DNA from 2 places in the Pseudomonas sp. Z8(2022) genome. Region 1 is predicted to be linked to the other one. Evidence: predicted binding sites of a transcription regulator. Region 1 holds the regulator's gene; the other holds the start of a gene.
What was found. Region 1 encodes FliA, which starts transcription of late flagellar genes. Its sites were predicted from a motif close to CTAAAGTTTNNNNNNNNNNNGCCGNTAA; they were not measured.
Positions count from the first base shown of each region.

Region 2: OEG79_RS14710 (flagellar protein MotY) is a predicted target of FliA. The motif match lies at 8,886-8,913, and genes of this name have one in related genera.

Region 1 covers NZ_CP107549.1:1,690,548-1,701,682, reverse strand. Annotated here, with positions in the region: gene OEG79_RS08085 (ParA family protein) at 1-292, opposite strand, end outside; gene motD (flagellar motor protein MotD) at 375-1,184, opposite strand; gene OEG79_RS08075 (flagellar motor protein) at 1,197-1,937, opposite strand; gene OEG79_RS08070 (protein-glutamate methylesterase/protein-glutamine glutaminase) at 1,963-3,099, opposite strand; gene OEG79_RS08065 (chemotaxis protein CheA) at 3,145-5,364, opposite strand; gene OEG79_RS08060 (protein phosphatase CheZ) at 5,377-6,165, opposite strand; gene OEG79_RS08055 (chemotaxis response regulator CheY) at 6,185-6,559, opposite strand; gene fliA (RNA polymerase sigma factor FliA) at 6,658-7,404, opposite strand; gene fleN (flagellar synthesis regulator FleN) at 7,401-8,231, opposite strand; gene flhF (flagellar biosynthesis protein FlhF) at 8,323-9,633, opposite strand; gene flhA (flagellar biosynthesis protein FlhA) at 9,645-11,135, opposite strand, start outside.
Region 2 covers NZ_CP107549.1:3,080,094-3,091,228, forward strand. Annotated here, with positions in the region: gene rsxB (electron transport complex subunit RsxB) at 1-186, shown strand, start outside; gene rsxC (electron transport complex subunit RsxC) at 183-2,672, shown strand; gene OEG79_RS14675 (RnfABCDGE type electron transport complex subunit D) at 2,786-3,817, shown strand; gene rsxG (electron transport complex subunit RsxG) at 3,820-4,455, shown strand; gene OEG79_RS14685 (electron transport complex subunit E) at 4,452-5,159, shown strand; gene nth (endonuclease III) at 5,156-5,794, shown strand; gene OEG79_RS14695 (PA3496 family putative envelope integrity protein) at 5,907-6,086, shown strand; gene gloA (lactoylglutathione lyase) at 6,135-6,527, opposite strand; gene OEG79_RS14705 (argininosuccinate synthase) at 6,599-7,816, opposite strand; gene OEG79_RS14710 (flagellar protein MotY) at 7,923-8,849, opposite strand; gene pyrC (dihydroorotase) at 9,003-10,049, shown strand; gene rnt (ribonuclease T) at 10,046-10,720, shown strand; gene OEG79_RS14725 (bacterioferritin-associated ferredoxin) at 10,897-11,115, shown strand.

The DNA.
Region 1 (11,135 bases):
GCGTGGCCAGTGCGGTGCTCGATGGCAGCAGCGAAATATTCTCGTGGCTGGTGCCGTGCAGCAGCTGCCTGGGCAAGCCTTGCGGCACGTTGCCCTGATGCAGGAACAGATCGAAGCAGCTGTGCTCCAGCGTATCGGGATCATGGCCGAAGTAGCTGGTCATCGACCCATGCGGGTCGAGATCGACAACGACCACACGTTTGCCGGCATCGGCCAACAGGCCCGCCAGTGCGATGGAGGTGGTGGTCTTGCCGACCCCACCCTTCTGATTGGCTACTGCCCAGACTTTCATCTTCTCTCATCCTCCCGGCAAGAGGTGCTCAGGCCGAGAATGGCTGTCGCAAGCACACAGCATGCGACTGGGATTTGACGGCTCACGACTGCGGAACCCCTGACGCAGACGCCGGTGCAGGTTGCGTGCCAGCCTCGGGCTGCCGGGTAGCGGCACTGTCGGCGCCACGTCGCGTGTCGAGGTTGCGCGAAATCACCAGCACAACCCGACGGTTTCGTCCCCTGCCCTCGGCCGTGGCATTGTCGGCCACCGGCTGGAATTCACCGTAGCCGACAGCGGCCAGACGCGAAGGGTCTACGCCATCCATGGCCAGCATACGCACGATGCTCGACGCACGTGCTGAAGACAGTTCCCAGTTGGTCGGGTACTGGGCAGTCTGGATCGGCAGGTTATCGGTAAACCCTTCGACCCTGATCGGGTTCTCGTAGGGCGCCAGAATCTTGGCGACCTTCTCGATGATCTCGAATGCCTGGTTGTTCGGAATCGCGTCGCCGCTGGGAAACAGCAGACTGGAGCTGAGCTCGAGCTCCACCCACATTTCGTTGCCGCGTACGCTCAGCTGATCGCTCTGGATCAGATCGCCGAAGGCTTCACGCACGCTGGAGGCGATGCTCTGCAGGGTCGAGTCGGAACTCGGGTCGTCCATCGCCGTGCTGTCGGGCTCGCTGGTACGCGGCCGTTCCTCACCAACCGGAATCGGCTTGATCGAGCGATCCGGCTGATTGAACACGCCGGTCAGCGACTCCGAAAGGATCTTGTACTTGCCTTCGTTGATCGAAGAGATCGAGTACATCACCACGAAGAAGGCGAAGAGTAAGGTGATGAAGTCCGCATAGGACACCAGCCAGCGCTCGTGATTCTCGTGCTCTTCATGTTGCCGCCTGCGCGCCATGCCATGCCTCCATCAGTCCATGAAGCCTTGCAGCTTCAGTTCGATGGAGCGCGGGTTCTCCCCTTCGGCGATGGACAGGATGCCCTCGAGGAGCATCTCGCGGTAGCGCGACTGGCGCAGCGCGATGGACTTGAGCTTGTTGCCCGCCGGCAACAGCAACAGGTTGGCAAAACCGACGCCGTAGATGGTAGCCACGAACGCCACGGCAATGCCGCTGCCGAGCATGCTCGGATCGGCCAGGTTGCCCATCACATGAATGAGGCCCATCACCGCACCGATGATGCCGATGGTCGGCGCATAGCCACCCATGCTCTCGAATACCTTGGCAGCCTGGATGTCGCGCGCTTCCTGGGTATAGAGATCGACTTCCAGAATGCTGCGAATGGATTCGGGCTCGGCACCATCGACCAGCAATTGCAGGCCTTTGCGCGCATAAGGATCCGGCTCGGCATCGGCCACGGCCTCAAGTCCCAGCAGACCTTCCTTGCGCGCCACCATGCTCCAGCCGACCACCCGATTGATGCCACCGATCAGATCGATACGCGGCGGAAAGAAGATCCAGCGCAGGGTGCCCACGGCACGCTTGAACACCGGCATGGGCGTCTGCAGGAAGGCGGCCCCCAGCGTACCACCAATGACGATCAACGCCGCCGGGCCGTTGAGCAACGCCCCGGCGTTGCCGCCTTCCAGATAGTTGCCGCCCAGAATGGCAACGAACGCCAGGATGACGCCAATGAGGCTCAGTACATCCATGCGCATGTTCCCGAGTTGATCTTCGTCACTGGCAGGCCTCGGTCAGGTGTCGACCGATGTCATCGAGGCCATAGACCGCATCGGCCAGGTTGGCTTTGACCACCGCCATGGGCATGCCGTAGATGACACAACTGGCCTCGTCCTGTGCCCAGACCTGACTGCCGACCTGCTTGAGCATCCGCGCGCCCTCGCGACCGTCGGCGCCCATGCCGGTCAGCACCACGGCAAGGACCCTGTCGCCATAGGATTTGGCCGCGGAACCGAAGGTGATATCAACACAGGGCTTGTAGTTGAGGCGCTCGTCACCCGGCAGGATCTTCACCACACCGCGCGAGTCGACCATCATCTGCTTGCCGCCAGGCGCCAGCAGCGCCAGACCGGGACGCAGGATATCGCCATCCTCGGCTTCCTTGACCTGAATACGACACAGCTTGTCCAGACGTTCGGCGAAGGCCTTGGTGAAAGCGGCCGGCATGTGCTGGATCAGCACCAGGGGTGCCGGGAAATTGGCTGGCAATTGAGTCAACACACGCTGCAGCGCTACCGGCCCACCGGTGGAGGTGCCGATCGCCACCAGCTTGTAGGCCTTGCGCCTGGGCGCAGGCGATATCGCTGCTCCGCCGCCAGGCGCTGACGCGGAACGTGCAGGCGCAGCAGGAGCCGGCGCAGCAGGTCGTGTCGAAACGGCCGGACGACTACTCGGCGCCGTGCTCGGATTCGCCGCAGTCGGCGCCGGAGCCACTGCAGCCGAGCTGAAACGGCGGTTGCTGCGCGCGATGCTGTGCACCTTCTCGCACAGCATCTGCTTGACCTTCTCGGGGTTGCGCGAGATGTCCTCGAAGTTCTTCGGCAGGAAATCCACGGCGCCGGCGTCCAGTGCGTCGAGAGTCACACGGGCGCCTTCATGGGTCAGCGAGGAGAACATCAGTACCGGCGTCGGGCAACGCTGCATGATGTTTCGGACCGCAGTGATGCCGTCCATCATCGGCATCTCGTAATCCATGGTGATCACGTCGGGCTTGAGCGCCAACGCCTGATCGATGGCTTCCCGCCCGTTGGTGGCCGTGCCTACGACCTGAATGCTGGGGTCAGCAGACAGGATTTCTGAAACGCGCCGGCGGAAGAAACCGGAGTCGTCCACCACCAGAACCTTAACAGCCATACACACTCCTAGACGGCGCGACACCATGGCCCTCGCCGCGAAACATCAGAACCGTCGAGCGTAGCGCTTGAGCATGCTCGGTACGTCGAGAATCAATGCGATGCGTCCGTCGCCAGTGATCGTGGCACCAGACATCCCGGGCGTGCCTTGCAGCATCTTGCCCAGCGGCTTGATTACCACTTCTTCCTGCCCGACCAATTGATCGACGACAAAGCCGATGCGTTGGCTGCCAACGGTGAGGATCACCACATGGCCTTCACCCTGCCCCTCCTGGAATGCCTGCGGCACCAGCCAGCGCTTGAGGTAGAACAGCGGCAACGCCTTGTCGCGCACGATCACTACTTCCTGACCATCGACGACGTTGGTACGCGACAGGTCGAGGTGAAAGATCTCGTTGACGTTGACCAGCGGGAAGGCGAAGGCCTGATTCTCCAGCATCACCATCAGCGTCGGCATGATCGCCAGAGTCAGCGGCACCTTGATGACGATCTTCGAACCCTGGCCCTTCTGCGAGAACACGTTGACCGTGCCGTTGAGCTGGGAAATCTTGGTCTTGACTACGTCCATGCCGACGCCACGGCCAGACACGTCGGAAATCTCGGTCTTGGTCGAGAAGCCCGGGGCAAAGATCAGGTTGTAGCACTCGAACTCGTTGAGGCGGTCAGCCGCATCCTTGTCCAGCAGGCCTTTCTCCACGGCCTTGGCACGCAGCACATCGGCGTCCATGCCCTTGCCGTCGTCGCTGATGGTCAGCAGGATGTGGTCGCCTTCCTGCTCGGCCGACAGCACCACACGACCGGCACGGGCCTTGCCGGCCTTCTCGCGCTCTTCCGGGGTTTCCACGCCATGGTCGACGGCGTTGCGCACCAGGTGCACCAGCGGATCGGCCAGCGCCTCGACCAGGTTCTTGTCGAGGTCGGTTTCCTCACCCACCAGCTCGAGGTTGATTTCCTTCTTCAGGTTGCGCGCCAGGTCGCGCACCAGACGTGGGAAGCGGCCGAAGACCTTCTTGATCGGCTGCATGCGCGTCTTCATCACCGAGGTCTGCAGGTCGGCCGTCACCACGTCGAGGTTCGACACGGCCTTGGCCATGGCCTCGTCGCCGCTGTTGAGGCCCAGGCGAACCAGGCGGTTACGCACCAGCACCAGCTCGCCGACCATGTTCATGATCTCGTCGAGGCGTGCTGTATCGACCCGTACGGTGGTTTCTGCCTCACTTGCCGCAGGTGCCTTGTCGGCAGCCGGGGCCGGAGCGGCAGGACGGGAAGCAGCTGGCTCGGCCTTGGTCTTGGCCGCAGCAGGCTTGGCAGCCGGCGCAGCGGCCTTGGGCGTGACAACAGGATCTACCGCGGCTGCCGGCGCCGGCTCGCTAGGCGGCACGAACTTGCCCTTGCCGTGCAGCTGATCGAGCAGCGACTCGAACTCGTCGTCGGTGATTTCATCGCTGGCCGCTGCCGGCGTTGCCGCCGGGGCGGCTGGTGCAGCGGCTTCGGCCGCGCCCGAGAACTGGCCCTTGCCATGCAGCTGATCGAGCAGGGCTTCGAACTCATCGTCGGTGATTTCATCGCTGGCTGGTGCAGCCGCCGCAGGCGAAGCCGAAGCGGCAGCCACAGGCGCCTCGACCGTGCCGGTGAACTGCCCCTTGCCATGCAGCTGATCGAGCAGCGACTCGAACTCGTCGTCGGTAATTTCGTCGCTAGCGGTGTTGCCTTGCGCGCTCGCTTCGGCAGACGGCGCCTCACCCAGCGCGTCGAGCAGTTGTTCGAATTCGCTGTCGGTGATGTCGCCAGAGGAAACAGGTGCAGCAGCGGCCACAGGTTCCGGCTCGGGCTCCGGTGCGGTCTGCTGCACGGGTGCGGCAGGCGCTTCGCTGCCACCCGGTTCGGCCAGGCGAGACAGCGCGGCCAGCAGTTCGGGCGAGGCAGGGGTCGGCTCGCGGCGCTCACGCACCTCGCCGAACATCCCGTTCACAGCATCAAGAGCCTCGAGCACCACATCCATCAGTTCCGAATCGACGCGACGCTCACCCTTGCGCAGGATGTCGAAGACGTTTTCGGCGATATGGCAGCACTCCACCAGCTCGTTGAGCTGGAGGAAGCCTGCACCACCCTTGACGGTATGGAAACCGCGAAAGATGGCGTTGAGCAGGTTCATGTCGTCCGGTCGGCTTTCCAGCTCGACCAACTGTTCGGACAACTGTTCGAGAATCTCGCCGGCCTCTACCAGGAAATCCTGGAGAATCTCTTCATCGGCGCCGAAGCTCATATTGTGTGCTCCTTAGAACCCTAGACTGGACAGCAGGTCGTCGACATCGTCCTGACTGGAGGCGACGTCATCACGCTTATCGGCATGAATCTGCGGACCTTCACCCCGCGACGGCTCTTTTAATTTTTCCTGCTCTTTGCGCAACACTTCGTGGTCGTGCTGAATACCGGCAAAACGATCGACCTGACTCGCCATCAACATCAGCTTGAGCAGGTTGCTTTCCACTTCGGTCACCAACTGGGTGACTCGCTTGATCACCTGACCGGTGAGGTCCTGGTAGTCCTGTGCCAGCAGAATGTCGTTTAGATAACCTGAGAGCTTGGCGCCATCCCGTTCGCTACGGGCCAGGAACAGCTCGACTCGCTTGGCAAGCTCACGGAAGCCATCGGCGTCAATTTCGCGGCGCATGAAACGACCCCACTCGACGCTCAGACTCTGCGCCTCGTCGCTCATGTCGTTGACCAGCGGCGCGCTCTGCTCGACCAGATCCATGGTGCGATTGGCGGCCCTCTCGGTCATGGTCACGACATAGTTCAGGCGCTCGGTCGCGTCGGCGATCTGCGAAAGTTCCTGAGCATGGGGCATGCGCGCGTCAAGCTGAAAGTTGACGATGGCGTTGTGCAACTCACGGGTCAGCTTGCCGACTTCGTGATACAGCCCGCGGTCGCGGACCTTGTTGAGCTCGTTGATCAGTTGCACCGCGGCGCCGAAGTTACCTTGTTCGAGACTGTCGACCAGATCGCGGGCGTTGCTTTTCAGGGTCGACTCAAGGTCACCCATCGTAGAGTCATCGTGTTCCATAGCACCCTCGCGGCCGGCATCAGCCGTTAACCCGCTCGAAGATCTTCTCGATCTTTTCCTTCAGCACCTGAGCGGTGAAGGGTTTGACCACGTAGCCATTCACGCCGGCCTGGGCCGCCTCAATGATCTGATCGCGCTTGGCTTCGGCGGTCACCATCAGCACCGGCAGGTGCTTGAGGCGCTCATCGGCACGCACGGCACGCAGCAGGTCGATACCGGTCATGCCGGGCATGTTCCAGTCGGTCACCAGAAAGTCGAAGCTGCCGCTTTGCAGCATCGGCAAAGCCGAGGTGCCGTCGTCGGCTTCCGCGGTGTTGGTGAAACCCAAGTCCCGCAAGAGGTTCTTGATGATCCGTCGCATCGTCGAGAAATCGTCAACGATGAGGATTTTCATGTTCTTGTCCAAGTCGACCTCCGTACAGTCCCAAACGTATTGCGCTTGCAACTACGTCCTTTAATCGTGAAACCGTTTCTGCCTGCGAGTACGCCGCTTCAATTGGCGCGCCATTCACTCAGCCGCGAGCGCAAACGCGCCGCGCACTGGCTGTGCAACTGGCTCACGCGCGACTCGCTAACCCCCAGCACTTCACCGATTTCCTTCAAGTTCAGTTCTTCATCGTAATACAGCGCCAGCACCAGACGTTCGCGCTCCGGCAAGCCGGCGATGGCATCGGCCAAGGCCGCCTGGAAGCGTTCGTCTTCGAGGTCCCGCGAAGGTTCGAGGTGGGTGTGCGTGGCGTCTTCGTGCAGCCCGCCATGCTCGCCGTCCTGTAACAGGTCGTCGAAACTGAACAGGCGGCTGCCCAAAGTGTCGCCAAGAATGCCGTAGTAATCTTCCAGACTCAATTGGAGTTCGGCCGCAACCTCGTGATCTTTAGCGTCGCGTCCTGTTCTTGCTTCGACGGCACGAATGGCGTCGCTCACCATACGGCTGTTGCGGTGCACCGAACGCGGCGCCCAATCCCCCTTGCGCACCTCGTCGAGCATGGAGCCACGGATACGAATACCGGCGAATGTCTCGAAACTGGCACCCTTGCCGGCGTCGTATTTGCGCGAGGCTTCGAGCAGGCCGATCATGCCGGCCTGGATCAGATCATCGACCTGCACGCTGGCAGGCAGGCGCGCCAGCAGGTGGTAGGCGATGCGCTTGACCAACGGAGCGTAACGCTCGATCAGCTGATGCTGGGAGTCCTGCGCCTGAGCCTTGTTATACATACGAAGTCCAGAGGCTGCTGTCATACGGCCGAGTCTGCAGTCGGTTGCTGTACCAGACGCTCGACGAAAAACTCCAGATGGCCGCGGGGATTGGCCGGCAGCGGCCAGGTGTCAACTTTCTGAGCTATCGCCTTGAACGCCAGCGCGCATTTGGATCGCGGGAAGGCTTCATAGACTGCGCGCTGCTTCTGCACGGCCTTGCGCACGCACTCATCGTAGGGCACGGCACCGACGTACTGCAGGGCGACATCGAGGAAGCGATCGGTCACTTTGGTCAGCTTAGCAAAGAGATTGCGCCCTTCCTGCGGGCTGTGGGCCATGTTGGCCAGGACGCGGAAGCGGCTGATGCCGTGGTCACGATTGAGCAGTTTGATCAACGCATAGGCATCGGTGATCGAAGTGGGCTCATCGCACACCACCACAAGGATTTCCTGCGCGGCGCGCACGAAACTGACCACTGCATCGCCGATGCCGGCGGCGGTATCGATCACCAGCACATCGAGGTTTTCACTGATATCGCTGAAAGCCTGAATCAGACCGGCATGCTGCATCGGCGTGAGGCTGACCATGCTCTGCGTGCCGGATGCGGCCGGCACGATGCGAATGCCACCCGGTCCCTGCAGCAGGACATCGCGCAGATCGCATTCACCTGCAATGACATCGGCCAGCGTGCGCTTGGGCGTCAACCCCAGCAACACGTCGACATTGGCCAGCCCCAGGTCGGCATCCATCAACATCACCCGACGACCGAGATCGGCCAGGGCCATGGACAGATTCACCGACACATTGGTCTTGCCGACGCCACCCTTGCCGCCGGTCACCGCGATCACCTGTACGGGATGCATACCCATGTTTTCTTTACACCTTGTCTAACTTCGACTTGGCCATCAGGCCGTTCACTCCCGCGCCATATGCGCCAGAGGGTGCAACATTCTCGCCGCTTCAACCGGCTCGCTGCGCCGGGCTGTGGTAGAGGCCGGCGAACATCTGCGCCATGGCATCCTCACTCGGCTCCTCGGCAGCCTGCAGGCCTACCGCACGGCTGACCAGCTGATGACTGCGCGGTACCTGCAGATCGTCAGGAATCCGCGGGCCGTCCGTCACATAGGCTACCGGCAGTTGATGGCCTATAGCCAGACCCAAAACCTCGCCCAGGCTCGCGGCTTCATCCAGTTTCGTCAGTATGCAGCCTGCGAGGCCGCAGCGCTTGTAACTATGGTAGGCCGCCTTGAGCACTTGACTCTGACTTGTTGCAGCCAGAACCAGATAATTTTTCGCCTTGATGCGTGCCGAGGCGAGGCTTTCCAGTTGCAGACGCAGGGCCGGATCATTGCCCGGCAGCCCGGCAGTATCGATCAGCACCACGCGCTTCTTGGCCAGCGGCGCCAGGGCCTGCAGCAGAGACTGACCCGGATCGATCTGCGTCACCGATACACCAAGGATACGCCCCAAAGTCTTGAGTTGCTCCTGTGCGCCAATACGGAAGCTGTCCATACTCACCAGAGCGACCTGTTGCGCCCCGTACTTAAGCACATAGCGCGCGGCCAGCTTGGCCAGCGTGGTGGTCTTGCCCATGCCGGCCGGACCGACCAGAGCAATTACCCCACCCTCTTCCAGAGGCTCGACCTTGGGCGTCTTGATCGCGTGAGCCAGGTGCGCCAGAAGCATGCGCCAGGCCTGACGTGGCTCGGCCACACCGGCGACCTTGCCCAGCAATGCCTGCGACAGCTCGGCGGATAGCCCCATGCGCTGCAGACGGCGCCACAGATTGGCCTGCTGCGGACGGCGATTCTGCAACTGTCCCCAGGCGATGGAGCCCAGCTGCACCTCGATCAGCTCGCGCAGACCATGCAGTTCGAAGCGCATGGCATCCAGCGCGCGCGGGTCGACCGCCGGCGCGGCCGACGCTGCGACCTCGACCGGGCGCTGCGGCTTGACTGGCGTTACCGGGAGCTCGGGCGCCAGCAGCGATTCATTGGCGAACAGCTGACGGTCCTTGCCGGCGTCCTGTTCGGAGCGGGTGGCCAGCTCTGCCTGGGCGCTGACGATGCGCGCCTGAGTCTTGCGCAGTTCGGCCTCAAGCGCCGGGTTCGGGCGGACCGGCGTCGGCGCCTGGTAATCCAGGGCGGCAGTCAGCTCGACGCCACCGGCGACACGGCGGTTGCCGATGATCGAGGCGTCAGCGCCCAGTTCGTCACGCACCAGTTTCATGGCGGTCCGCATATCGGCGGCGAAGAAACGTTTGACCTGCATGACCCTCTACCTCAGTTCTGGCCGACCGTAGCGACTATGGTGACCTGCTTGTTGTCCGGAATTTCCTGGTACGCCAGCACGTGCATGCTGGGTACCGCCAGCCGCGCGAAGCGCGACAGCATCGCCCGAACCGGCCCGGCCACCAGCAGAATCACCGGCTTGCCGAGCATTTCCTGGCGCTGCGCCGCTTCCACCAGGGATCGCTGCAGCTTCTCGGCCATGCCCGGTTCGAGGAGGATGCCATCCTCGCTACCCTGACCGGCCTTCTGCAGACTGTTCAGCAAAATCTGTTCCAACCTTGGCTCAAGCGTGATGACAGGCAGCTCCGGCTCTAGTCCCACAATGCTTTGCACGATTGCACGGGCCAGCGACACGCGAACGGCAGCGACCATAGCGGCGGGATCTTGACTCTTGGGCGCGACGTTGGCGATGGCCTCGGCGATGGTGCGGATATCCCGTACCGGCACCTGTTCCTGCAGCAATGCCTGCAGCACCTTGAGCAGGGTCGACAGCGAAACCAGCCCGGGTACCAGCTCTTCGGCCAGCTTCGGCGAGCTCTTGGCCAGCAACTGCATGAGCTGCTGCACTTCCTCGTGCCCCAGCAGCTCATGGGCATGCTTGTGCAGGATCTGGTTGAGATGAGTGGCGACCACGGTACTGGCGTCGACCACGGTGTAACCGAGCGATTGCGCCTGGTCACGCTGAGTCGGGTCGATCCACACCGCCTCCAGCCCAAACGCCGGATCCTTGGCGGCGATGCCGTTGAGCGGGCCGAATACCTGCCCGGGATTGATCGCCAACTCACGGTCGGGGTAGACCTCGGCCTCGGCGACGCTGACGCCCATCAGCGTCAGGCGATAGGCATTGGGCGCCAGGTCGAGGTTGTCGCGGATATGCACCGATGGCATGAGAAAGCCCATTTCCTGCGACAGCTTTTTGCGCACGCCCTTGATCCGCGCCAGCAACTGGCCACCCTGGTTGCGATCGACCAGCGGAATCAACCGATAGCCCACTTCCAGGCCGACCATGTCGACCGGAGTGACGTCATCCCAACCCAGCTCCTTGACCTCCTGCGCCTTCTGCGCCGGAATCAGTTCCTGCTGACGCTGCACTTCCTGCTGCTCCACCTCTTGAGCCCTGCGCTTCTTGTTAGCGATCCAATAGGCGCCACCAGCAGCGATCAGGCCCAGGCCGATGAAGGATATATGCGGCATACCCGGCACCAGCCCCATGACGATCAGGATGAGCGCCGCTACGGCCAGAGCACGCGGCGAAGCGAACATCTGCCGGTTGACCTGCTGGCCCATGTCCTCGGAGCTGGATACGCGGGTAACCATGATGGCTGCGGCGGTGGACAGCAGCAGCGAAGGAATCTGCGCGACCAGGCCATCACCGATCACCAACAGCGCGTAGATCTTGCTCGCATCGGCAAAGCTCAGGCCATGCTGCAGCATGCCGATGGCCATGCCGCCGATCAGGGTGACGAACATGATCAGCAGACC
Region 2 (11,135 bases), 1.4 Mb from region 1:
GGTGCGGCGCGGCAGATGCATACGGTGATCGTCAGCGAGTGCACCGGTTGCGACCTGTGCGTCGAACCCTGCCCGGTGGACTGCATCGACATGATCGAAGTCGGCAGCACGGTGCAGAGCTGGAAGTGGGACAAACCGCTGCCACCCGGCCAGTTGATCGCCAGTGACCGGGAGCAGGCCGCATGAGTGTCATGTCGAAGGACAACATGGGCGCAGCGCAGGCAAACCAGGCTGACGCCATGAAAATCTGGGACATTCCGGGCGGGATTCATCCGGCCGAACGCAAGGAACTGTCCAACCGCACGCCGATTCGGCAGGTGCCGCTACCCAGGCGCCTGATATTGCCGCTCGGCCAGCATATCGGCGCGCCCGCCGAGCCCTGCGTCGGCGTTGGCCAGCGCGTGCGCAAGGGCGAGAAGATCGCCAATGCCAGCGGCTTCGTCAGCGTGCCGTTGCACGCGCCGACCTCCGGCACCGTCACCTTCATCGGCGAACAGCCTTATCCACATGCTTCCGGCATGCTGGCGCCAGCCATCGTCATCGACAGCGACGGCCTCGACGAGTGGATCGAGCTGACGCCACCAGCCGACTACCGCAGCCTGGAGCATGGCGACCTGCTGACGCTGATCCGCGAGGCCGGCATCAACGGCCTGGGCGGCGCCGGTTTCCCCACGGCGGTCAAGCTCACTGCACGGCCGACGCAGAAAATCCACACGCTGATCATCAACGGCACCGAATGCGAACCCTATATCACCGCCGATGACCTGCTGATGCGCGAACGCGCCGCCGAACTGGTAGCCGGTATCGACGTGCTGACTCACCTGATCCAGCCGCAGCAGGTGCTGATCGGCATCGAGGACAACAAACCCGAGGCCATCGCCGCCGTGCGCGCTGCCTGCGCTGGCCGCGACTATCAGGTGCGCGTGTTCCCGACCAAATACCCGTCCGGTGGCGAAAAACAGCTGATCCAGATTCTCACCGGCGTCGAGGTTCCGAGCGGCGGCCTGCCGGCGGATATCGGCATTCTTTGCCAGAACGTCGGCACCTGCGTGGCCATCCACGATGCCGTACTGCTAGGCAAGCCGCTGATCTCGCGCATCACCACCCTGACCGGCGAAGCGCTGGCGCGCCCCGGCAACGTCGAGGCGCTGATCGGCACGCCGGTCGGCGAGCTGCTGAGCTTTGCCGGGCTCGACCAGAACAAGCTCAACCGCCTGATCATGGGCGGGCCAATGATGGGCTTTACCCTGCCCAGTCTCGATGTGCCGCTGATCAAGACCAGCAACTGCCTGCTGGCCAGTACCGCTGCAGAACTGCCAACGCCAGCGCCGGCCATGCCGTGCATCCGCTGTGGCGAATGTGCCCAGGTCTGCCCGGCCAGCCTGCTGCCACAGCAACTGCACTTCTTCGCCCTAGGGCAGGAGCATGAGCAGCTCAAGGCGCACAACCTGTTCGACTGTATCGAGTGCGGCGCCTGCGCCTATGTCTGCCCCTCGAGCATTCCGCTGGTGCAGTACTACCGCGTGGCCAAGGCGGAAATTCGCGAGCTGGAACAGAAACAGCTCAAGGCCGAACATTCCAAACAGCGCTTCGAGCAACGCCAGGAACGCCTGCGCCGCGCCGAAGAGCAGAAGGAAGCCGAACGCAAGGCCCGCGCGGAAAGAGCCGCCCGAGCCAAGGCAGCGCAGGCCGAAGCCCCTCCTGCAACAGCAGCTTCGCCAGCCGACGAAGCCCTGAAGAAGCTCAAGATCGAAGCCAGCATGGCTCAGGTCGCGCTGAAGAAGGCAGAAAAACAGCTGGCCGCCCACGATACGCCCGAACTGCAGGCGCAGGTCAGCGAACTGCGCGCCGCTGCCGAAGCTGCACAAAAGGCCCTGGCCGATGCCCAGGCGGCAGCCCCCGCTCCCGCGCCCAAGCCGGCGGGAGACGAAGCGCTGAAAAAGGCCAAGATCGAGTCCGCCATGCTCAAGGCCCAGTTGCGAAAGCTGGAGAAGATCGAAGCGCCGGACGACGATCAGCAAGCCGAAATCGCCCGCCTGCGCCAGCAACTGGAAGAAGCCGAGAAGTCCCTGACCGAGCTGCAGAACCAGGCCCCCGCCCCTGCTGCCAAACCTGCCGGTGACGAAGCGCTGAAAAAGGCCAAGATCGAAGCTGCCATGCTCAAGGCCCAGTTGCGAAAGCTGGAGAAGATCGAAGCGCCGGACGACGATCAGCAGGCCGAAATCGCCCGCCTGCGCCAGCAACTGGAAGAAGCCGAGAAGTCTCTGGCCGAGCTGCAGAGCCAGGCCCCTGCACCAGCAGCCAAACCCGCCGGCGAAGAGGCATTGAAGAAGGCCAAGATCGAACTGGCAATGAAACGCGCCGAGTTGAAGAAGGCGGAGAAGGCCGGCAGCGACGAAGCCGCACTGCAACCGTTGCGCGCGGCCCTGGCCGCCGCCGAGCAGGCCCTGCATGCCGCCGAGGCTGCCTCGGGCAAGCCGGCACCGGAGCTGGTACGCACCGAACGCCCGGGGGTCGACGCCGAGCTGAAAGCCCTGAAGACCGAAGTGGCCTTCGCCCGTGCCGACCTGCGCAAGCTGGAGCGTGACGAAAGCGCCGCCGCCGACGCATTGGAACAGGCGCGTACCCGCCTGGCCGAAGCCGAACGCAAACTGGCCGAGTACCAGTCGTAACAACCGTTCGGATTGCATCCGGGCGACACAGACAACCGTAGCCCGGATGCAATCCGGGGAATGAACACCACTGCGATCACCACGGACGCAGTAACAGAACCACCGGAGCGCCGATGGCCCTGCCCCGCATCACATCGCCCCACGCCACGGGCAGCAACCGTACCCAGCAGGTCATGCTGCAGGTGCTGCTGGCCACCGTGCCCGGCATTATCGCGCTGACCTGGCTGTTTGGCGCCGGCACCCTATTCAACCTGATCTGGGCCTGCGCCTGTGCGCTGGGCTTCGAAGCTGCGCTGCTGGCTGCGCGCAAACGCCCAGTCGCATTCTTTCTCAAGGACTACAGCGCCCTGGTCACCGCCGTGCTGCTGGCGCTGGCCCTGCCGCCCTACTCGCCCTGGTGGCTGACACTGATCGCCTGCGGCTTCGCCATCGGCTTCGGCAAACAGCTCTATGGCGGTCTCGGGCAAAACCCGTTCAACCCGGCTATGGTCGGCTACGTAGTGGTGCTGATCTCCTTCCCGGTCGACATGACCAGCTGGCCCGCACCACATGGTGTCGCCGCACTGGACGGCATCAAGCACATCCTCGGGATTGCCAGCCTGCCCGACGGCTGGGCCCAGGCCACTGCCCTGGACGCGTTGAAGGTCAACAAGAGCCTGACCATAGATGAACTGCACGCCAGCAACCCTGCCTTCGGCCATTTCGGCGGTGCCGGCAGCGAGGCGATCAACCTGGCGTTTCTCGCCGGCGGCCTGTACCTGCTGCACAAGCGCCTGATCACCTGGCACGCGCCGGTGGGCATGCTTGCCGCCCTGTTCGTCATGAGCCTGCTGTTCTGGAATGGCAGCGGCTCGGATTCCAACGGCTCGCCACTGTTCCACCTGCTGACCGGCGCCACCATGCTCGGCGCCTTCTTCATTGTCACCGACCCGGTATCCGGCGCCACCAGCAATCGCGGCCGCCTGGTGTTCGGCATCGGCGTCGGGGTACTGGTCTACGTGATCCGCACCTGGGGCGGTTACCCGGATGCTGTGGCCTTCGCCGTGCTGCTGATGAACCTGGCCGCGCCGACCATCGACTACTACACCCGGCCGCGCAGCTACGGCCACCGCAAGCCCAATAGTGGCTTCAAGCTGGGAGAATGAGCATGCTGCCGGAAATCAGCCGCTCGATGCTGAAGAACGCCCTGGTGCTCGGCCTGTTCGCCATCGGCACCGTCGGCACAGTCGCCCTGCTGCAACAGGGCACAGCCGAGCGCATCGCCCATGCCGAGCGCGAAGCGCAGGTGCGCGCCCTGGCGGAGATCCTGCCGGACGGCAGCTACGACAACCACCTGCTGGATAACCGCATCGAGCTCAACGCCCCCGAGCTGGGTCACCGCAGCCCGCAGTCGGCCTACCTGGGATTCAGGGACGGTCAGCCCAGCGCACTGATCCTGCCGGTGACCGCGCCGGACGGCTACAGCGGCGCCATCCACCTGCTGGTGGGTATCTTCGCCGATGGCCACCTGGCTGGCGTGCGTGTGCTCGGCCACAAGGAAACACCCGGCCTGGGCGACAAGATCGAACTGGCCAAGAGCGACTGGATACGCAGCTTCGAGGGCAAATCCCTGAACGATCCCGGCGAAGACGGCTGGGCGGTGAAGAAGGATCGCGGCGACTTCGACCAGTTCGCCGGTGCCACCATCACCCCACGCGCCGTGGTCAGGGCCGTGCACGGCGCCCTGCGCTACTTCGACACGCATCGCGCCCAGCTGCTGGGCCAGGCGGAGGGAGAACAATGACCAGCTACCGCGAAATCAGCCTCAACGGCCTGTGGAAGAACAATCCGGCGCTGGTGCAACTGCTCGGTCTCTGCCCGCTGCTCGGGGTGAGCAACTCCACGGTCAACGCCCTGGGCCTGGCACTGGCCAGTGCGGTAGTGCTGGTGTGTTCGAACACCGCCGTGTCGCTGGTGCGTGGCGTGGTCAACACTGCCGTGCGCCTGCCGGCCTTCGTCATGATCATCGCGGCGCTGACCACCTGCATCGAGCTGCTGATGCAGGCCTACACCTACGAGCTGTATCAGATCCTCGGCATCTTCATCCCGCTGATCACCACCAACTGCGTGATTCTCGGCCGCGCCGACGGCTTCGCCGCCAAGCATGACCCGGCCCGCGCCGCCTATGACGGGCTGATGATGGGCCTGGGCTTCGGCCTGGTGCTGGTGCTGATCGGCGCCATCCGCGAGCTGCTCGGCACCGGCGCGCTGTTCGCCAACATGCACCTGCTGTTCGGCCCCATTGCCGCAGACTGGAAACTTACCCTGGCGCACGACTACCGCGGCTTCCTGCTGGCCATCCTGCCACCGGGCGCCTTTATCGTTCTGGGCCTGCTGATCGCCGGCAAGAACCGCATCGATCAGATTGCCGCCGAGCGGGCCAAGGCGGCCGCGCCCGAAGTACCAGCGCAAAGCCGTCGCGTTCGGGTTACCGGAGTCATTGAATGAACGCCGCGAAACGCCTGGAAATCTTCCGCCGTCTGCACGAAGACAACCCAGAGCCGAAGACCGAACTGGCCTACAGCACACCTTTCGAGCTGCTGGTGGCGGTGACGTTATCGGCCCAGGCCACCGACGTCAGCGTCAACAAGGCCACGGCCAAGCTGTTTCCGGTGGCCAATACGCCGGAGGCCATCTATGCCCTGGGCGTCGAGGGCCTTTCCGAGTACATCAAGACCATCGGCCTGTACAACAGCAAGGCGAAGAACGTCATCGAGGCCTGCCGCATCCTGATCGAGAAACATGGCAGCCAGGTCCCGGACAACCGCGAGGACCTCGAAGCCCTGCCCGGCGTCGGCCGCAAGACCGCCAACGTGGTGCTCAACACGGCGTTTCGCCAGTTGGCCATGGCCGTCGACACCCACATCTTCCGCGTCAGCAACCGCACCGGCATCGCGCCGGGCAAGAATGTGCTGGAAGTGGAAAAGAAGCTGCTCAAGTTCGTGCCCAAGGACTACCTGCTCGATGCCCACCACTGGCTGATCCTGCACGGGCGCTACGTCTGCACCGCGCGCAAACCACGCTGCGGCGCCTGCCGCATCGAGGATCTGTGCGAGTACAAGGCGAAAACCTCCGACGATTGATCGACCATAGAATCTGGCGATCTTCTGATTGAAAAAATCTTTTTTACCCGCTCAATTTTTGCCGCTATAAGGTGCGCAAATGGCCCCCGGTAGCTGGCCTGGAGTGGAATAGATGAGCACTGACAAAGAAGATCTCGAACTGGACGAAGACTTTGTCGCGGACGATGCAGACGATGCCGAGCCTGTGGTGGAAGTCGCCAAGACCAACCTGACCAAGCGCCGTATCATCGACAATTTTCTCGAAGAGCGTCGCCTGCACAAGCAGCTGGCCGAATACGACTTCGATATCTGAATACGTCGCAAGAAAAAGCCCCGCAATCGCGGGGCTTTTCATTTCTACTCAGTCGCTGCGCGACGGCGAGAGCAGTTCGATCTTGTAGCCGTCCGGATCCTCGACGAAGGCCAGAATGCTCGTGCCGTGCTTCATCGGGCCGGGCTCGCGGGTGATCTTGCCACCGCGCCCACGAATGTCCTCGCAGGCCTTGTAGACGTCCTCGACCTCCAGAGCGATATGGCCGTAGCCGGTGCCCAGCTCGTAGTGATCGACGCCCCAGTTGTGGGTCAGCTCGATCACGCTGTTGTGCGCTTCGTCGCCGTAGCCGACGAACGCCAGGGTGAACTGGCCGTCCGGATAATCCTTGCGCCGCAGCAGGGTCATGCCCAGCACTTCGGTGTAAAAGGCGATGGACTTTTCCAGATCGCCGACGCGCAACATCGTATGCAGCAGTCTCATCAGGTTGTGCTCCCGTAATAATGCAGAACCCCGGCACATGGGCCGGGGTTCCGGTGACGCAACAGCTCAGCTTAGACCAGCTTGCGGCCCTTGCCGGCGGCAATGCGCATGCGCAGGGCATTGAGCTTGATGAAGCCCGCCGCGTCCTGCTGGTTGTAGGCGCCGCCATCTTCCTCGAAGGTCGCGATGTTGGCGTCGAACAGCGAATCGTCGGACTTACGGCCAGTGACGATGACGTTGCCCTTGTACAGCTTCAGGCGTACCACGCCGTTCACGCTGGCCTGGGAGGCGTCGATCATCTGTTGCAGCATCAGACGCTCAGGGCTCCACCAGAAGCCGTTGTAGATCAGGCTGGCGTATTTCGGCATCAGCTCGTCTTTCAGGTGAGCCACTTCACGGTCGAGGGTGATCGACTCGATGGCACGGTGGGCCTTGAGCATGATGGTGCCGCCGGGGGTCTCGTAGCAGCCGCGGGACTTCATGCCGACGAAGCGGTTCTCGACGATGTCCAGACGACCGATGCCGTTCTCGCCACCGATGCGGTTCAGCTCGGCCAGCACCTGCGCCGGGGTCATGGCCTTGCCGTCGATGGCGACGATGTCACCGGCCTTGTAGGTCAGCTCGATGTAGGTCGGGGTATCCGGCGCCGCTTCCGGCGACTTGGTCCAACGCCACATGTCTTCTTCGTGCTCGGTCCAGGTGTCTTCCAGCACGCCGCCTTCATAGGAAATGTGCAGCAGGTTGGCGTCCATGGAGTACGGCGACTTCTTCTTGCCGTGGCGCTCGATCGGGATGGCGTGCTTCTCGGCGTAGTCCATCAGCTTCTCGCGCGAGAGCAGATCCCACTCGCGCCAGGGGGCGATCACCTTCACGCCCGGTTTCAGCGCATAGGCGCCCAGCTCGAAGCGAACCTGGTCGTTGCCCTTGCCGGTGGCACCATGGGAGATGGCGTCGGCGCCGGTCTCGTTGGCGATCTCGATCAGGCGCTTGGCGATCAGCGGACGGGCGATGGAAGTACCCAGCAGGTACTCGCCTTCGTAGACGGTGTTGGCGCGGAACATCGGGTAGACGAAGTCGCGGACGAACTCTTCGCGCAGGTCATCGATATAGATTTCCTTGACGCCCAGGGCCTGAGCCTTGGCGCGGGCCGGCTCGACCTCCTCGCCCTGACCGAGGTCAGCGGTGAAGGTCACCACCTCACAGTTATAGGTATCTTGCAGCCACTTGAGGATCACCGAGGTGTCCAGGCCACCGGAATAGGCCAGAACTACCTTTTTGACGTCCGCCATGCCATCCACTCCACGGGTTGTACGGAAAGCCGGTAATTCTACTGGCCAAGCGGTCCAATTTACAGGGGTGCGACAGACGGAGCTGACCAGGCGACGCCAAAGTCGCTCAGCTGGGCTCGCTACCTGACGCCTCGACCGGCGTGGTGGCGGGATCGGGAACGCTCTGCTGCGGCACACGATCCAGACGCAAGGTTGCGCGGCGGTTCTTGGCACGATTGGCTTCGCTGTTGTTCGGCACCAGCGGGTAACGCTCGCCATGAAAGCGCATGGTGATCTGCTCGGCCGGAATACCCCCGGCTATCAGATACTCCTGCACGGCCAAGGCACGGCGACGGGAAAGATCACGATTGGTCAGGCGATTGCCGCTGTTGTCGGCGTGACCGTCGATCTGAAAGCTGTTGATGCTCGGGTCAGCCTTGACGAAGTCGAGGATGATATCGAGCTTGGCCTTGGCCATTGGGTCGAGATCGATGCCGCCACCGGGAAAGCCGATCTGCGCCTGGCGAATTTGATCGAAATTGACCGGCAGCAGCTTGGCGGTGCACGCCTGGTAATCGTCATAGGCCTTGTGAAACTTCACCGGCAGCAACCGCACTTCCAGATTGTCGCCGCCATTGAGCGTGCGATGGCGCACCACCGGGCTGCGCCCTTCCAGCAGACCGGTGAGCAGGCGTGCACCCTGCTCCTGCGAGCTGTTGAACGGCACCTCGCCATTGCCGACGCTGACCACACCCAGATTGATGTCGCCGCGCCCTGGCTGCCAGGGCGCCGCTGCCGCCAGCAGGGTCGCCGAACCCGCGCCCATCCAGCGCTCACGGGCCTTGAGGCGGAAGGTGACCTGCTCACCCGCGCGGCGCACGAACTCGCCGCTGCCAAAGTTGCTGATCGGCTGGCTCAGGCGGCATTCGAACTGATCGCCCTCCACCGTCCACTCCACCTTCTCCAGCCGGGTCTGGAAGCTGATGGCGTGCGCTGGCAGGCACAGAGGCATGCCAGCCAGCAGGCTGATCAGGAGGTAATTAGGCGCACGCACGACAGGCTCCACGGCGGTTCAGGGCATTTTTACAGGGTATCGGTCAGGCGCGCGGAAACTTGACCCCCTGCGTTCGATTGTCGCGTCGGCGCGAGCGCGAGCAGACGCTTTTCAGTTAACATGCGGCCACGTTTTACCCGCCTGGAACCCTTCATGTCCGACCGCCTGACTCTTCTGCGTCCCGATGACTGGCACATTCACCTGCGCGATGGCGCGGTGCTGCCACACACCGTCGGCGATGCCGCGCGCACTTTCGGCCGCGCCATCATCATGCCCAACCTGGTACCGCCGGTACGCAATGCCGCCGAGGCCGACGCCTATCGCCAGCGCATTCTCGCTGCGCGCCCGGCTGGTAGCCGCTTCGAGCCGCTGATGGTGCTTTACCTCACCGACAACACCAGCCCCGAAGACATACGCGCGGCCAAAGCCAGCGGTTACGTGCATGCCGCCAAGCTCTACCCGGCCGGTGCCACCACCAACTCCGACTCGGGCGTGACCAGCATCGACAAAATCTTCCCGGCGCTGGAAGCCATGGCCGAAGTCGGCATGCTGCTGCTGGTGCATGGCGAAGTGACCCGCAGCGAAATCGACGTATTCGACCGCGAGAAGACCTTTATCGACGAACACCTTACTCGCGTGGTCGAGCGTTTCCCGACGTTGAAGGTGGTGTTCGAGCACATCACCACGCGTGATGCGGTGCAGTTCGTCGAAGCGGCCTCGGCCAACGTCGGCGCCACCATCACCGCTCACCACCTGCTGTACAACCGCAATCACATGCTGGTCGGTGGTATTCGCCCGCACTTCTATTGCCTGCCGATTCTCAAGCGCAACGTGCACCAGGAGGCCCTGCTCGACGCCGCCACCAGCGGCAACGCCAGGTTCTTCCTCGGCACCGATTCGGCACCGCATGCCAAGCACGCCAAGGAAGCCGCCTGCGGCTGCGCCGGCTGCTACACCGCCTATGCCGCCATCGAGCTGTATGCCGAAGCCTTCGAACAGCGTGGTGCACTGGACAAGCTGGAAGCCTTCGCCAGCTTCCACGGCCCGGACTTCTATGGCCTGCCGCGCAACACCGACTCCATCACCCTGGTGCGTGAAGAATGGACCGTGCCGGCTACCCTGCCGCTGGGCGAGAACAGCGTGGTACCGCTGCGCGCCGGCGAAACCCTGCACTGGAAACTGCTGGAGGGCCAGGCGTGAGCGAAGACAACTACGAAGACGAACTCGAACCCAGCCTGCCGTCCGGGCCGCGCACGCCCATGGCAGCGCGCTTTCGCGGCTATCTGCCGGTGGTTGTGGACGTGGAAACCGGCGGTTTCAACTGCGCCACCGACGCCCTGCTGGAGATTGCGGCGACCACCATCGCCATGGACGAGAGCGGCTTCCTCTATCCGGATCACACCCACTTCTTCCGCGTCGAACCCTTCGAGGGCGCCAATATCGAAGCGGCTGCACTGGAGTTCACCGGCATCAAGCTCGACCACCCACTGCGCATGGCGGTGAGCGAGGAGCATGCCCTGGGGGAAATCTTCAAGGGCCTGCGCAAGTCGATCAAATCGGCCGGTTGCAAGCGCGCGATCCTGGTCGGGCACAACAGCAGCTTCGACCTGGGTTTCCTCAACGCCGCTGTGGCTCGCTGTGGCATCAAGCGCAACCCCTTCCATCCCTTCTCCAGCTTCGATACGGCCACGCTGGCAGGCCTCGCCTACGGCCAGACCGTGCTGGCCAAGGCGTGCCAGGCTGCCGGCATCGAGTTCGATGGCAAGGAAGCGCACTCGGCGCGCTATGACACCGAGAAGACCGCCGAGCTGTTCTGCGGGATCGTCAATCGTTGGAAGGAAATGGGCGGCTGGGACGAGTTCGATCAGTGAGTTCCGTCAGCTACACCTGCGCATAAAAAACCGGCTGACGCCGGTTTTTTTATGCCTGCTCAGGTCCCGGACCGTTCGTCAGTAGCTGCGAACATTCGCAATCGATCTTTGACAAGCATTCTCATTAACATTAGTATCCGTCCCATCGAACAGAACCACCAAGACGAGCCTTGCTTATGTACGTCTGCCTCTGTGAAGGTGTCACCGATACTCAAATCCGCGATGCGGTCTATGAGGGCTGCTGCAGCTACCGCGAAGTCCGCGGCAGCCTGGGCATCGCCAGCCAGTGTGGCAAATGCGCCTGTCTGGCCAAGCAGGTGGTTCGCGAAACCATTGCCGAAGTGCAGAGCAGCCAGGCCTCGCTGGCCTATCCTGCCGGCTTCGTCGCCGCCTGAATCGCGACGCGAACCCACAA